2 regions of the Luteimonas sp. Soil_N_1 genome follow, and region 1 is predicted to be linked to the other one. Evidence: riboswitches for the same ligand, from Rfam matches in the RefSeq annotation. Region 1 holds a riboswitch; the other holds the start of a gene.
The links. A riboswitch is a leader RNA that binds a small molecule or an ion and turns the genes downstream of it on or off. The one in region 1 is predicted to bind cobalamin.

Region 1 (7,438 bases):
TCGATCAGCAATCGAATCGTTCCAGGGAGAGAGAGCAACATGGCAAATCGCGAGACCGGTACCGTCAAGTGGTTCAATGACGCCAAGGGCTTCGGCTTCATCAGCCGCGAGAGTGGTGAAGACGTGTTCGTGCATTTCCGCGCCATCCAAGGCACCGGCTTCAAGTCGTTGCAGGAAGGCCAGCAGGTTTCGTTCGAAGTCGTGCAGGGCCAGAAGGGCCTGCAGGCCGACGCTGTCACGCCGCTCTGACCTCACTGGTCCGGAGCAGGAAGAAACCCGGCGCAAGCCGGGTTTTTTCTTGGGCCGGTTGTCGACAGCCCGGTGTGCGATTGGACGGGGCACCTCACGGCGCACTGCCCTTTCACAGCGCCACCGCCGACAATGGCAGCCATCCCTTTCAGTTGGTTCCGAGACGCCCATGAAACTGGACATCGACCTCGCCGTCATCGGCGGTACCGGCCTGTATCAGCTGGCCGACCTCCAGCACGTCGAACCGCACCAGCCGGTCACGCGCTATGGCGCGCTGTCGGGCCCCGTCCGCATCGGCATGCTCGATGGCCGGCGCGTCGCATTTCTCGCGCGGCATGGCGAGGGGCATTCGGTGCCGCCGCACCGGGTGAACTACCGGGCCAATCTCTCGGCGCTGCAGGCGCTGGGCGCGACGCGGGTGCTGGCGCTCAATACCGTGGGTGGCATCACCGAACGCTTCGGACCCCGCGTGCTGGCGTGTCCGGACCAGTTGATCGATTACACATGGGGCCGCGTCTCGACCTATTGCGAGGAAGAGGGCACCGATGTGATGCACGTCGACTTCGGCGATCCCTACACGCCCTCGCTGCGCAGGCGCGTGCTGGATGCGGCCGGCGCCGCCGGCGTCGCGCTCGTGGATGGCGGCTGTTACGGCGCGACGCAGGGTCCGCGCCTGGAGACGCGTGCCGAGATCGCGCGCATGCGTCGCGACGGCTGCGACCTCGTCGGCATGACCGGTATGCCGGAAGCGGGCCTCGCGCGTGAACTCGGACTCGACTACGCCTGCCTGGCGATCGTCGCGAACTGGGCGGCCGGTGCCGGCCCGCAGGTGGACGAAGTGATCACGTTCGAAGACGTGCTCGACAACGTCGCGGCGGCGTCCTCCGGCATTCCGTCCCTGCTGCGCGCATTGCTCGCGGCATGAGCGAACGGCGTGCGGCGTGCCCGGCTGCGCGGTCCGGAGACTGACCGCACGGACATCCCCGTTGCCGCACGGTCCAGCGCGTTGCCGCAAAAAAGAAGCCCCGCCATGCGGGGCTTGTTCGTCAGGCGATGCGGTCGGCAAGGGCCTGGCTTCGTCCGAAGCCCTGTGCCGGCGCATGCGTCAGCGCGTGACCGGCGACCAGCGCAGTGCCAGACCGTACTCGCGGCCGGGCTGGTAGTACCAGTTCACGGTCTCGTAGTGCTTGTCGAGCACGTTGGTGGCGCGGGCTTCCAGGGTCCAGTCGGGGTTGAACGCCCAGGCCGCACGCAGATCCAGCGTGCCGTGTCCGGAGACGCGCGCGGTGTTGGCGGCGTTGTCGAAGCGGCTGCTGCTGGCGCGCAACGTGGTGCCGATGCGGACATCGCCGAAGCTGCGGTCGATGTCGAAACGACCGCTGTTGCGCGCGCGACGGGCTAGCAGGTTGCCGTGGTTGGCATTGTCGCTGCGGTCGCGCGGATCGACATGGCTCAGTTCGGTCGACAGCTCGAAGCCGGCGAGCGTGGTCGCGAAGGTCAGCTCGGCGCCGCGGATGCGGGCTTCCTGGATGTTCTGCGGCACGAAGTTGCCGTCGAGGAAGATCAGATCGTCGACGCGGCTTTCGAACGCGTTGATCGACCAGTTCCAGGTGTCGCCGTACTGCGCGAGGCCCAGATTGGCGGTCTTCGCGCGCTCGGGTTCGAGCTCCGGGTTGCCGCTGCCCCAGGGGAAGTAGAGATCGTTGAACGTCGGCGCCTTGAAGCTGGTCGCTGCGCTGGCATTGAGGCGCAGGCCGTGGGCGAGATCCAGGCCCCAGCCGAGGCTGCCGGTGGTGTGGCCGCCGAACTGTTCGTTGTCGTCGTGACGCACGCCGGCCTGTACGCGGTGCGCGCCGAAACGGGCTGCGTACTCGGAGAACACCGCGAAGTTGTCGCGCGCGGTCAGGGCGTACGCAGTGGTGCTTTCGACGTTGTCGGACATCCAGTCGAAGCCGAGCGAGAAACGCTGTGCCGGCGCGAGACCGAAGTCCGCCTGCAGCGACGCGGTGTCGCGTCGGGTGTCGAACCGGCTGACGTCGCTGCGTTCCAGCGTGTCCTGGTTGCGGTAGTAGTTCTTCGCCTTGTCGTAGTTGCGGCCGGCTTGGGCGGTCAGCGTGACCACATCGGTCGGCGCATAGGTCAGCTTGCCGCCTGCGACCTGCTGCACGATGTCGGCTTCGTTGCCGCCGAAGGGGCCGCCGTCGTACTCGTTGAAGGCGCTGGCATGCAGTGCATTGCCCTCGAGCGTGAGCCCGTCCGCGAGCTCCACGCCGCCACGCAGGTTGAGCGAGGCGTTGCGATACCCGTCGCGATCGGGCTCGTCGACGCCGCAGCCGGCGCCGAAGTCATCGTTCAGCGGACCGCGGCCCCGGCATGCATTGATGCCGTCGGTGCGCTGGAATGCGGCGTCGACGCCGAACCAGCCGCGGCCGGCGCGGCCACCGATGCCGGCGCTGGCCTCGCGCAGGTTGTGGCTGCCCACACCGATACGCGCGTGCGGGCTGATCGCGCCAGTATTGCGGCGGGTGAAGATCTGGATGACGCCGCCCATGGCTTCCGAACCGTAGAGGCTCGAACGCGGGCCGCGGACGATTTCGACACGCTCGATCTGGTCGACCGGAATGTCCTGGAACGCGGCGAGGCCGGCCGTCGCCGAACCGATGCGCACGCCGTCGACCAGCACCAGCACATGGTCGGATTCGCTGCCGCGCATGAAGATCGAGGTCTGCTTGCCGGGACCACCGGAGTTGCCGATCTGGATGCCGGCGCGACCGCGCAGGAGTTCGGGCAGGTCGCGCGCCTGGGTGCGCTCGATTTCGGCGCGGTCGATAACCTGGGCCGGCACGATGGTGTCGCCGAGCGTGCTCTCACCGCGGTTGGCGGTGACGAGCACAGTGTCGAGATCGCGCGCACCGGTAGCGGTCGCAGCGACGGCCAATGGCGAGGCGAGGGCAGCGACGATCGCCACGGTCAGAATTCGGAACGGCATTGCGGTCTCCTTGGCGCGTGCACCCACGCACGCGGATCGGTCGGTCTGGAGATCGCGAAGGCGGACACAGGCTGCCGACCGGTCAGGCACGAAGCCGTCCGGAACGCCGCCGCAATGCCCGCCGCATCGCAATCGAGGAAGACTTCGTGGCCGGTCTCCGGACTTGCGCGTGGGAGCAGGGCTCCCGGGCGTCGCGCCTTCCCATGCCGGAGCACAGTGGCGGATGCGACGCTTGAACACGTTTACCGTTGCGGGGGCAGTGCCGGACTGGCGGCCAGAGGCGCGTCACCGGCTTCCCGTTTAAACCCGGACGGCATTCCGCTGTCGGGGTCACCATGAAGCTGGCGCGGATTGTACGTGAGCGGGGAGGCTGCAGCGCAGCCAGGCAGCGGTGCGCTGCGATCAGTCGTCGCGACGGTCGAAGAGGCTGTCGAGCGGCGAATCGGTTTCGACCGTCGCGGTGACGGTCGTCGTGACCGGGCCGGCAGCCTGGCGCGCGCGCGGGTCGGGCAGCAGTGCGGTCGCCGCCTCCGCGGCCTCGACCAGTTCCAGGCGACGGGCCTCGGGCACGTCCTGCCAATGGCAGTCGAGCAGGGCGCCTTCCAGCGAGTACAGCAGGTTGAGGCTGGGCTTGAAGCCGGCGCGGCGGACCTTGACGAACGCGTCCACGGCGCCTGCGGCATGCAGATCCTCGCGCGTGCGCAGACCGACCTGACGCAGCCAGGCTGCGGACTTGGGTCCGATGTTGCGCAGCTTGAGCGGCGTCGGTGCGGTCATTGCAGCGATTCGAGGTAAAGGGAGGCCAGGATTTCGATGCCGGCCTGGTCTTCAACGTCGAAACGCGCGGGCAGCGGACTGTCGATGTCGAACACGCCGACCAGACGCTCACCGACGTAAAGCGGCACCACCAGTTCGGAGCGCGATGCGCTGTCGCAGGCGATGTGTCCCGGGAACGCGTGGACGTCGTCGATGCGTTGCGTTTCGCGCGTGCGGGCCGCTGCACCACACACGCCCTTGTCGAGGGGAATGCGCACGCAGGCCGGCAGCCCCTGGAACGGACCGACGACGAGTTCGGTACCGTCGAACAGATAGAAGCCGACCCAGTTGAGGTCCGGCAACGCGTGGAAGACCAGCGCCGACAGATTCGCCGCATTGGCGATCGCATCGCGTTCGCCGTGCATCAGGGCGCGTGCCTGCGCCGCGAGCGCGGCATACTGTTCCGGCTTCGGGCCGTCGAGGGGTGAGGACGTGAACATGCCACGCAGTGTAGCAGCGGCCCCATCGGGCTCCGACCGCCTGGACGCATTGCCGCGCGATGCCGACGGCTTCCGCCTCCGCGGCACGCAGGCCTCGCGTCTGGAGACCTTCGTCGATGCGGCATTCGCCTTCGCGGTGACGCTGCTGGTGGTGTCGTTCGACGCGATGCCGGCCAGCCTGCCCGAACTGCACGAGGCGCTGCGACGCGCGCCTGCGTTCCTCGCAGGCTTCGCGATCCTCGCGATGTTCTGGGCCACCCATCATCGCTTCAGTCGCCGCACCGGATTGAGCGATGCGCGGGTGACCACGCTCGGCCTGCTGCTGATCGCGGTTGCGCTGCTGTACGTGTATCCGCTGCGTCTGATCATGGGCGTCGGCCTGCATTTCCTGACCGCGGGCTGGGCACCCTCACCGATTCCGATCGGATTCAATGCGGGCGAATTCCGCAGTCTGTACGTGATCTACGGGCTCGGCTTCGCTGCGATGTGCATCACGATGCTGCTGCTCAACCGCCATGGCCTCGCACGCGCCGACATGCTCGGACTCGATCCGGTCGAACGCTGCCTGCTGCGCCAGGACGCCGGCGCGATGGCATGGCTGCTGATTCCCACGGTCGCATCGATCGTGCTCGCACTGCTGCCGATGCCGCCACGCACCCTGTTCCAGGGGCTGCCGGGCATCGTCTACTGCACGCTGGCCGTGCTGATGCCGTGGTACGGCGTGCGCAGCGCCCGCGAGCTCGCGCGCGTCCGCGCTGGAGTCGAGGCCGGATGAGCGCCCGCAGTTTTCTCGTGACCGGTACCGACACCGGCATCGGCAAGACCCATTCGAGCGTCGCACTGCTGCACGCATTGCGCGCCAGCGGGCTGCGCGCGGTCGGCATGAAGCCGATCGCCAGCGGTTGCGACTGGCGGGACGGTGGCTGGCGAAACGAGGACGCGCTGGCGCTGCAGGGCGCCAGCGATCCGCGACCCGCCTATGCGGACGTCAATCCGGTGGCGCTGCCCGAACCGACTGCGCCGACACTGGCCGCAATCGCTGCCGGTGTGACGGTCGACATCGCCGCACTGCTCGCCGCGCATGCGCGGCTGGCGGCAGGCGCCGATGTGGTGCTTGTCGAAGGGGCAGGCGGCTGGGACGCGCCGCTGGCGCAGGGTCTGGAGCATCGCGATCTGGCGCATCACCTCGGCGGCGCCGTGGTGCTGGTGGTCGGCCTGAAACTCGGTTGCCTGAGCCACGCGCGACTGACCGTGCGCGCGATTGCCGCCGATGGGTGCCGTCTGGTGGGATGGGTCGGCAACCGCATCGATCCCGACTTCGGCCGTGCCGACGATTACATCGGTCTGCTCGAGGCCGCGCTCCCCGCGCCCTGCCTGGGTGTGCTGCCGTTCGTCGATGCGTTGCACGACGGCAGCGTGCCGCATCTGCATCTGGACGCGGAGTGGGTCGCGGCGCTGTAGCGTCTCGCCCGCTCCACCGTCGGCGACTTCAGGAACGTTTCGTGGTTACCGGTTTCGACAGGCGTCGAGCCATCAGACCGTCCGGAAAAAACGACATCGCGCGGCCCTGCCGCGCGATGTCGTCGAACGCCCGCCTCGCTACGGCGGGCCGGGATTCCACCTGTTACACAGTCAGGCGGTCTTCTTCGCCGCCAACTGCCGCAGCACGTAATGCAACAGACCGCCATGTCGGAAGTACTCGACTTCCTTGGGCGTCAGCAGCAGCACGTCGACTTCGAAACGGATCTCGGTGCCGTCCGCGCGCTTGGCGACGATCTGCGCGGTCTTCGACTTGCCGTTGGCGAGGCCGGTCAGTTCGACCGTCTCCGAACCGTCCAGGCCCAGGCTCTGCGCGTTGTCGCCGTCGCGGAAGCTGCACGGCAGCACGCCCATGCCGACGAGGTTCGAGCGGTGGATGCGCTCGAAGCTCTCGGCGATCACGGCTTTCACGCCCAGCAGGTTGGTGCCCTTGGCCGCCCAGTCGCGCGAAGAACCCGTGCCGTATTCCTTGCCTGCGAACACCACCAGCGGCACGCCAGCGGCCTTGTACTTCTGCGCCGCGTCGTAGATCGACAGCTTCTCCGGTTCGCCGTCGCCGAAGTACAGCGTGTTGCCGCCTTCCTCGCCGCCGAAGAACAGGTTCTTGATGCGGATGTTGGCGAAGGTGCCGCGCACCATGACGTCGTCGTTGCCGCGGCGCGAGCCGTAGCTGTTGAAGTCGGTCGGCTGCACGCCGCGTTCCTGCAGGAAACGGCCGGCCGGTGAGTCGCCCTTGATGTTGCCGGCCGGCGAGATGTGGTCGGTGGTGATCGAGTCGCCGAACAGGCCCATGATCCGCGCGCCGTGGATGTCGTCGATGCTGCCGACGTCCATCGTCATGCCGTCGAAGTAGGGCGGGTTCTTGATGTAGGTCGACGCTTCGTCCCACGCGTAGAGATCGCCATCGGGCGATTCGATCGTGTTCCAGCGGGTGTCGCCCTTGAACACGTCGGCGTAGTTCTTGGCGAACATCTCCGGCCCGATCGTCTTGGCGATGAAGTCGCCGATTTCCTTGTTGGTCGGCCAGATGTCGCGAAGGTAGACGGGGTTGCCGTCCTGGTCCTTGCCCAGCGGATCGTCGGTCAGGTCGATGTCGACCGTACCGGCGATCGCATAAGCGACGACCAGCGGCGGCGAGGCGAGATAGTTCATCTTCACTTCGCCGTGGATGCGGCCTTCGAAATTGCGGTTGCCCGACAGCACAGCGGCGACCGCGAGATCGTTCTCGGCGATGCCCTTCGACACCGCGTCCGGCAGCGGGCCGGAATTGCCGATGCAGGTCGTGCAGCCGTAGCCGACGACGTAGAAGCCGAGCTTCTCCAGATCGTCCATTACGCCCGCTTTCTCGAGGTAATCGGTGACCACCAGCGAACCCGGTCCGAGCGAGGTCTTGACCCACGGCGCG
Region 2 (7,438 bases), 1.6 Mb from region 1:
GGTGCACGTCGTGCCCGGCGACGACGCCGACGGCCTGCAGGCCCTGGTCGACGGCCATGTCGATCTCGCCCTGCTCAGTGGCACCGGCGCGCCGCCGGCCGACTGCATCGCGGTGCCGCTGTACCGCTGGCGTCGCCGTGTGGTGGTGCCGGTCGGACACCCTTTGTCGAACCTGCAACGCCCGTTGCGGCTCGACGATCTGACCGGGCGGCGGCTGGTGAGCTACGCGTCGAGCCAGCTGGCGAATTCGTCGCTGCAGCGCGCGTTCGCGCAGCGCGGGCTGCGGGCCGATGTCGCGGTGACGGCGCGCGATGGCGATCTGATCCAGGCCTATACCCGCGCCGGGCTGGGCATCGGCATCGTCGCGGAGATGGCGCTCGATCCGCGCGACGATCTGGTGGTGCCGTCGATCGAACCCGACCTGCTGCCGTCCTGCACCACATGGCTGCTGCTGCATCCGGCGCGCGTGCTGCGCGATTTCGGCTTCGCCCTGCTCGCCGCGCTCGCGCCGCAGCACGCGGTGGTCGATCTGCGCCGCCTGATCGCCGACGACCAGCCGCTGCCGGAACCGGCACCCGACTGGCAGGCCTGGCGTGTCGCCACCCGCATCGCGCGCCCGGTCGCGTCGACGGTCACTGCCGCCACGCGCTGACGCATCCCGCAGTCGACGGCGCGGCAGGTAGCATGCGGACATCCGCCGGCTGCCTTCCGGAATCGTCATGCGTGTCGCCCTCCGCTTCGTCTGTGTGCTGCTGGCGAGCCTCGCGCTGGCGCAGCCGCTCGCCGGTGCCGCGGCGATGACCACGGCGCCCGATCCGGCGCCGGTCGATCCCGCAGCCGCGGCCGCGACGGCTGCCGTCGATGTCGCCGACATTCCCGCGCAGGCCGATGTCGACCAGCGTCTGGCCGAGCGCATCCAGTCCGCCGCGGCGGCCGCGGGTGCGTCGACGCCGGCCGACACCTACGCCAGACGGCTGGCGGTGATCGAGACCTCGGTCGAAGACCCGTTCTGGCGCTTCACGTCCGCCGAGATGCGCACGCTGCCGATTCCACGGCTCGAGAGCCTGTCGCGGCACTGGAGCTTCCAGGCCCGGCGGCTGGCGCAGTGGCAGGACGATCTGCGCCAGAGCACCACGCACCAGGCCGGCGACGCCGCCGGGCTGGCCGCACGCCGCGCCGCGTGGGAAACCACCGCGGCCGCCGGCCAGGAACTGCCGGTCGCCCTGCGCCAGCGGGTGGACGAGGTCGTCATCGAACTCGCCCAGGCCGAGGCTGCGCTGTCGGATCCACTCGCGCGGTTGATCGCACTCGGCCGCCGGGGCAACGCGGTGGATGCCGGCATCGCGACCGCGCGCAGCCGGGTCGACGATGCGATCGCCGCCTACGACATCAGCCTGATGCGCGTCGACGCGCCGCCGCTGTGGCGCCTGGACGCGAAGGCCCTGGCGCCGACTGCCGGCACCGGCGACGTGATCCGCAGCGGCCTGGAAATCGAATCGCGCTTCGCCGCCGAATACGCGCAGGGCGATGCGATCAGCGGCCTGCGTGCCCTGCAGACCCTACTGGTCTGTTCGCTGCCGCTGCTGCTGTGGCTGGCCTGGCGCAGCCGCAGACCAATCAGGGCCGGCGAGATCAGCCACACCGAAGCGACCGTGCTGTCGCGCCCCATCTCGTGCTGGCTGCTGCTGGTGGTGATCGGCGTGTTCGCGTTCCAGCCCGACGCGCCGATGCTGACCCACCAGCTCGCGCTGCTCGCTGCGGTGGTGCCGGTGCTGCGCCTGCTGCCGGCCTCGCGGCGACGCCTGCTAGGCCTGGCGCCGTATGTGGCGAGCGCGCTGTTCCTGCTGCTGCGGCTGGGCTTCGTGTTCCTGTCGAGCGCGTCCGCGTATCGCCTCTACATGCTCGGGCTGACCTGCATCGGACTGGCCGCGGCCGGCTGGCTGCTGTGGCGCGCGCACCGCCATGACCACGCCACGCACACCGGGCGCATCGGCCAGGTGTTGCGCGCGGCCGTGGTGGTCGGCGCGTTCCTGCTGGCGGTCTCGCTGGTCGCCAACGCCTTCGGCAACGTGTCGCTGGCCGAAACCCTGACCGGCGGCGTCATCGACAGCCTGTATTTCGCATTGCTGCTCGGCGCCGGCCTGACCGTGGTCGCGACGTGGATCCAGCTGCTGCTCAAGCGGCCGGGCGTGTCGCGCTTCCGGCTGGCGCGCGACCACGCCGGCCCCGCGGTGCAGATGCTGCTGAACCTGCTGATGGTCGCCGCGATCGTCGGCTGGATCGTCTACGCGCTCGACCGCTTCCGCGTGCTGACGCCGGTGCACGCCTCGCTGTCGGCGCTGCTGGGCTACAGCTGGGCGCTGGGCGATCTGCGCCTGAGCCTGGGCCACGTGCTGCTGTTCGCGCTGACGGTGGTGATCGCGTTCTGGCTGGCGAAGACGGTGCGGCTGATCCTCGACGGCGAAGTGCTGTCGCGGATGTCGCTGCCGCACGGCGTCGCCAACAGCATCGCCTCGCTCAGCTATTACGCGGTGCTGCTGCTGGGTCTGGTCGGTGCGCTGTCGGCGGCCGGCTTCAAGGCCAGCCAGCTGACCTTCGTACTCGGCGCGCTGGGCGTCGGCGTCGGCCTCGGCCTGCAGAACGTGGTCAACAACTTCGTCTCCGGCCTGGTGCTGATCTTCGAGCGGCCGTTCCAGCCCGGCGACGTGGTCGAAGTCGGCGGCACCACCGGCCGCGTGGTCGACATCGGCATGCGCGCGACCCGGGTCGCGACTTTCGACGGCGCCAATGTCGTGGTGCCCAACGGCCAGCTGATCTCGCAGCAGCTGGTCAACTGGACCCTGCGCGACCGCAGCCGTCGGCTGGAAGTGCGCATCGGCGTGGCCTACGGCAGCGCGCCAAGCGATGTGGAAGCGGTGCTGGCGGAGGTGGCGGCCGCTACGCCCGGCGTGGTCACGTCACCGGCGCCAGTGGTGCTGTTCGACGGCCTGGGCAGCGTGGCGATGGAGTTCGTCGTCCGCGCCTGGACCCACGAGTACGAGGACGCCGGCACGATCCGCAGTGCCCTCGTCGGCCGGCTTTACGACGCCCTGCTCGCGCGCGGCATCGGCCTGGCGCACGCGGCGGCGACGGTCTATCCGCCGCCACCGCCGGCGCCCGAAGGCCCCTGACCGCAGCGCCGCGTCAGCGGCAGTTGGACGCGTCGACGCCGCGGATCGATTCGATGCGGCCGTTGCCGGTCGCCACGTGCACGCACTCGCGCGAGCGCGCGTTCCACCAGGTCACGACGGAGCGGCCATCGCGCTGCTGGGCGTCGCGATCGGTGAAGCCGCGCGCGCGCAGCTCGGTGTCGGCGCCGGCCGCGCGTGCGCCGACCAGATCGTCGAGCCGGACGCTGCCCGAGCCATCCGAGTCGCCCGACTGCCACGGCACCTGCGCCGAACGCTCGCGCATGCCGGCGCCGTAGCCGTCGCTGTAGGCGCCCCGGTCGGAATCGGCGCGGTAGCCATGCAGGGCGTCGCGGTAGCCGCGTTCGTAATCGGCCTCGTGGCGCGGATCGTCGGCGTGGTCGCCGTCATCGTGGTGATGCGCGTGGTGGGCGAGCGCGGCGATGCCGAGGATCGCGGCAGCGGCCACTGCGACCTTGGCGCCGTCACTCATCCCTTCTTTCTCGGCGCCGGCCTGCTGTCCGCAGTCGGGCGCCGGCGCGGTCACGATCGAGGCCACCCGGCCGCGATCGCTGCGCACCATCACGCACCGCCCGTCGCGCGCGTTCCACCAGCTGCCGTAATCGCCCGAGCCCGACTGCCGCGCATAGCCGCGCGCGCCCAGCGTGCGCGACGCGGCGCGGTCGTCGAGGCCCTGGACATCACCCAGGCCGGGCGCGGGGTCCTGCGCGGACACCAGCGCCGGCGCGCACAGGGCGGACAACGAAAGCGTGGCAGCGGCCAGAACGCTGCGGCGGATGAGGCTCATGGCGGATCTCCGGAAGGGCCGGCCGGGCTGGCCGCGCTCGACGCAGCGTGCGCCCGAATCCGTTCATGTTGTGTGCCGACGTGCATCTTTTTCGCGTGACGGCACCCTCGCGTCCCTGGTCACTGTCCGAACGCGGCCGACCCGCGGTGACCGGGGTCGTTCAGTCCAGCCGGCTGTCCCGGAACGTCGAATCTGAAGCGGCACCGCGCCGGGGTCCGAATGCCGATATCCAGCGGGCACGCTCCCGGCCGCACGCACCCCGTCCCGGGGGTCTTCAGGGGCTGCAGACAGCAACGCAGGACCTGCAGAGACCGGAAAAAAACGCACGCCGGGGCTTGCCCTTCGCACCCCGATCTGCATCTGCAATGCCCGCCAAAGGGCTTGACGAACGGGGATTCCCGCCCTCAAGCGGCCTGCCGCATCTTCACTACATTTAGCGTTGACGCTGCCGACCCACCCCACTATCTTGGGTCCTGTCGGTTTCACGACCCCCAACAGGTCGTGGATTAAAACGGGAAGCCGGTGACGCCTTGCGCCACTCCGGCACTGCCCCGCAGCGGTAATTGGGAAGACGCCCGCCACGCCACGGAGCAATCCGCGACGCGACGGGTCCGGAACAGGCCACGGCCTGTCCGCCCATGAGTCCGAGGCCCTGCCGACAGCCGCGCGAGAGCACGACGCGCGGTGCCGGCTGTGGGTGTTCCGGGGATGGAGGTGCGGTGTGGGAACGCGATGGCGCACTGCGCCGATCGCACGACCTGCGACGCCTTCCAACCACCTTGGGACACCCGCAGCCGCCGGACCGACGCGGGTGGGCCGGGGGCGTGCGCGAATGCACTGGACAAGAGAGGACGCATGACCAGCCACGACACCGTCACGACCGACGCACCGGCCGCCGCAGACGCCACCCCGACCACCCTGCCGAACACCGCGACACCCTCCACTTCTGTTGCGCCGCCCGCCGTCGAGCCCGACGACGTGGTGCCGCCGCCCCCGAGCGCCGCCATGCACACCGCTATTGCCGAGATTGCCGACGTCGATGCCGACGTCTCCACCTGGATCACCAAGGAAGCCGGCAACCGCCGGATTCCGTACGACCGTGCGCGCCTGGAGCGCAGCATCGACCGCACCCATGCCGAGTTCCCGCAGCTCGACATCGTCGACTACAAGCGCAGCGTGTTCGGCTTCGTCGAGCGCAAGGACGCGGTCAACGCCGACGATCTGGTCGACCATCTGATCCGCGAGGCCGAAGCCCGCGTCGATGTCACCGCGCCGGAGTGGGAGTTCTTCGCTGCCCGCCTGTACCTGCACCGCCTGTACAAGCGCGCCAGCCGCAACCGCTTCTACGATGCCGAGCAGAAGTACGGCTCCTACGTCGGCCTGCAGGAATCGTTGGCCGACCGCACCATCTATTCCAACGACATCCTGCGCGCCTATTCCAAGGAAGAGCTGCAGGAAGCCGGCCGCATGATCGAGCCCGAGCGCGACAGGCTGTTCGCCTACAACGGCCTGTACCTGCTGGCCACGCGCTACCTCGCCACCGATACCTCGCGCGCCGTGTTCGAGCTGCCGCAGGAGCGCTGGCTGACCATCGCCCTGTACCTGATGCAGAACGAGACCAAGGGCGGCCGCGAGCGCCGCATGCAGCTCGTCGGCGAGGCCTACTGGGCGCTGTCGAACCTGTACATGACCGTCGCCACGCCGACGCTGCAGAACGCCGGCAAGGTGGGCGGCCAGCTGTCGTCGTGCTTCATCGACACCGTCGACGATTCGCTGCAGGGCATCTACGACTCCAACACCGACATCGCCCGCGTCTCCAAGGGCGGCGGCGGCGTGGGCGCGTACATGGGCTACGTGCGCTCGTCGGGTTCGGCCATCCGCGGCGTGCCCAATTCCTCGGGCGGCGTGGTGCCGTGGATCAAGCAGCTCAACAACACCGCCGTGTCGGTGGACCAGCTGGGCCAGCGCAAGGGCGCGGTCGCGGTCTACCTCGACATCTGGCACCGCGACATCGAGAACTTCCTCGACCTGCGCCTCAACAACGGCGACCAGCGCCTGCGCGCGCACGACGTGTTCACCTCGATCTGCATCCCCGACATCTTCATGGAAGCCGTCGAGCGTCGCGGCGACTGGTACCTGTTCGACCCGCACGAGGTCCACAAGATCAAGGGCTGGCACCTGCAGGATTTCTTCGACGAGAAGAAGGGTGACCCGAACGGCAGCTTCCGCCGCAAGTACGAGGAAGTCGTCGCCGACGAGCGCATCTCGCGCAAGACCGTCAAGGCGATCGACATCTTCAAGCGCGTGATGGTGAGCCAGCTCGAAACCGGCAACCCCTTCATGTTCTACCGCGACGAAGTGAACCGGAAGAACCCGAACAAGCACGTCGGCCGCGTGTACTCGTCGAATCTCTGCACCGAGATCCTGCAGAACATGAGCCCGACGAAGATGATGCAGGAGATCATCTCCGGCAATCAGATCGTCACCACCAAGCAGGCCGGCGACTTCGTCGTCTGCAACCTGTCGTCGGTGAACCTGGGCCGCGCGGTCATGCCGCAGGCCGGCCAGAGCGATCTGATCACCGACGTGCTCGAGCGCCTGATCCCGATCCAGGTGCGCATGCTCGACAACGTGATCGATCTCAACATGCTGCCCGTGCCGCAGGCCACGATCACCAACCAGAAGTACCGGGCGATCGGTCTGGGCACCTTCGGCTGGCACCACCTGCTGGCGCAGAAGGGCATCCAGTGGAACGACGCGCAAGCCGAGGACTTCAGCGACTCGCTGTATGAGCGCATCAACTTCCTGACCGTGCAGGCCTCCATGGAACTCGCGAAGGAAAAGGGCGCCTACCCGGTGTTCGCCGGCAGCGACTGGCACACCGGCGCGTACTTCAGCGACCGCAGCTACAACTCGCCCGAGTGGATGGATCTGGCCGCGCAGGTCGGCGTCAACGGCATGCGCAACGGCTGGCTGATGGCGGTCGCGCCGAACATGTCCACCGCGCAGATCGCCGGCTCCACCGCGTCGATCGACCCGATCTACTCCGCGTTCTATTACGAGGAGAAGAAGGACTACCGTCGTCCGGTCGCCGCGCCGGGCCTGTCGCTCGAGACCTGGCCCTACTACGAGAAGGGCGCCTACAAGGTCGACCAGTTCGCCTCGGTGCGCCAGAACGCGCGTCGCCAGCGCCACGTCGACCAAGCGATCAGCTTCAACTTCTACGTGCCCAGCACTATCCCCGCCCGCACCCTGCTCGACCTGCACATGACCGCGTGGAATCTCGGCATGAAGACCACGTACTACGTGCGTTCGAACGATATCGATATCGCCGAGTGCGAGTGGTGTTCGAGCTGAGGTAGAGCTTCTCGACAGGGCTCGGAGTCGTTTTTCGGCCGATCGCGTTGAGCACGCGCGCGGTCGATCCCCGGAAACACGACTCCGACCCCGTCCGCGCGGTGCT

Region 2: linked by a shared signal. The riboswitch ahead of AC3A4E_RS02820 (ribonucleoside-diphosphate reductase subunit alpha) and the one ahead of btuB (TonB-dependent vitamin B12 receptor) in region 1 are both predicted to bind cobalamin.

Annotation. Positions count from the first base shown of each region.
Region 1 covers NZ_JBDGKS010000001.1:2,167,381-2,174,818, reverse strand. The annotation lists gene AC3A4E_RS10035 (cold-shock protein) at 40-249, shown strand; gene AC3A4E_RS10030 (S-methyl-5'-thioinosine phosphorylase) at 419-1,174, shown strand; gene btuB (TonB-dependent vitamin B12 receptor) at 1,355-3,238, opposite strand; cobalamin riboswitch at 3,370-3,591, opposite strand; gene AC3A4E_RS10020 (TfoX/Sxy family protein) at 3,641-4,015, opposite strand; gene AC3A4E_RS10015 (GAF domain-containing protein) at 4,012-4,494, opposite strand; gene AC3A4E_RS10010 (TMEM175 family protein) at 4,493-5,269, shown strand; gene bioD (dethiobiotin synthase) at 5,266-5,955, shown strand; gene acnA (aconitate hydratase AcnA) at 6,127-7,438, opposite strand, start outside.
Region 2 covers NZ_JBDGKS010000001.1:610,952-618,389, reverse strand. The annotation lists gene AC3A4E_RS02835 (LysR substrate-binding domain-containing protein) at 1-652, shown strand, start outside; gene AC3A4E_RS02830 (mechanosensitive ion channel domain-containing protein) at 720-3,170, shown strand; gene AC3A4E_RS02825 (hypothetical protein) at 3,184-3,975, opposite strand; cobalamin riboswitch at 4,436-4,649, shown strand; gene AC3A4E_RS02820 (ribonucleoside-diphosphate reductase subunit alpha) at 4,831-7,332, shown strand.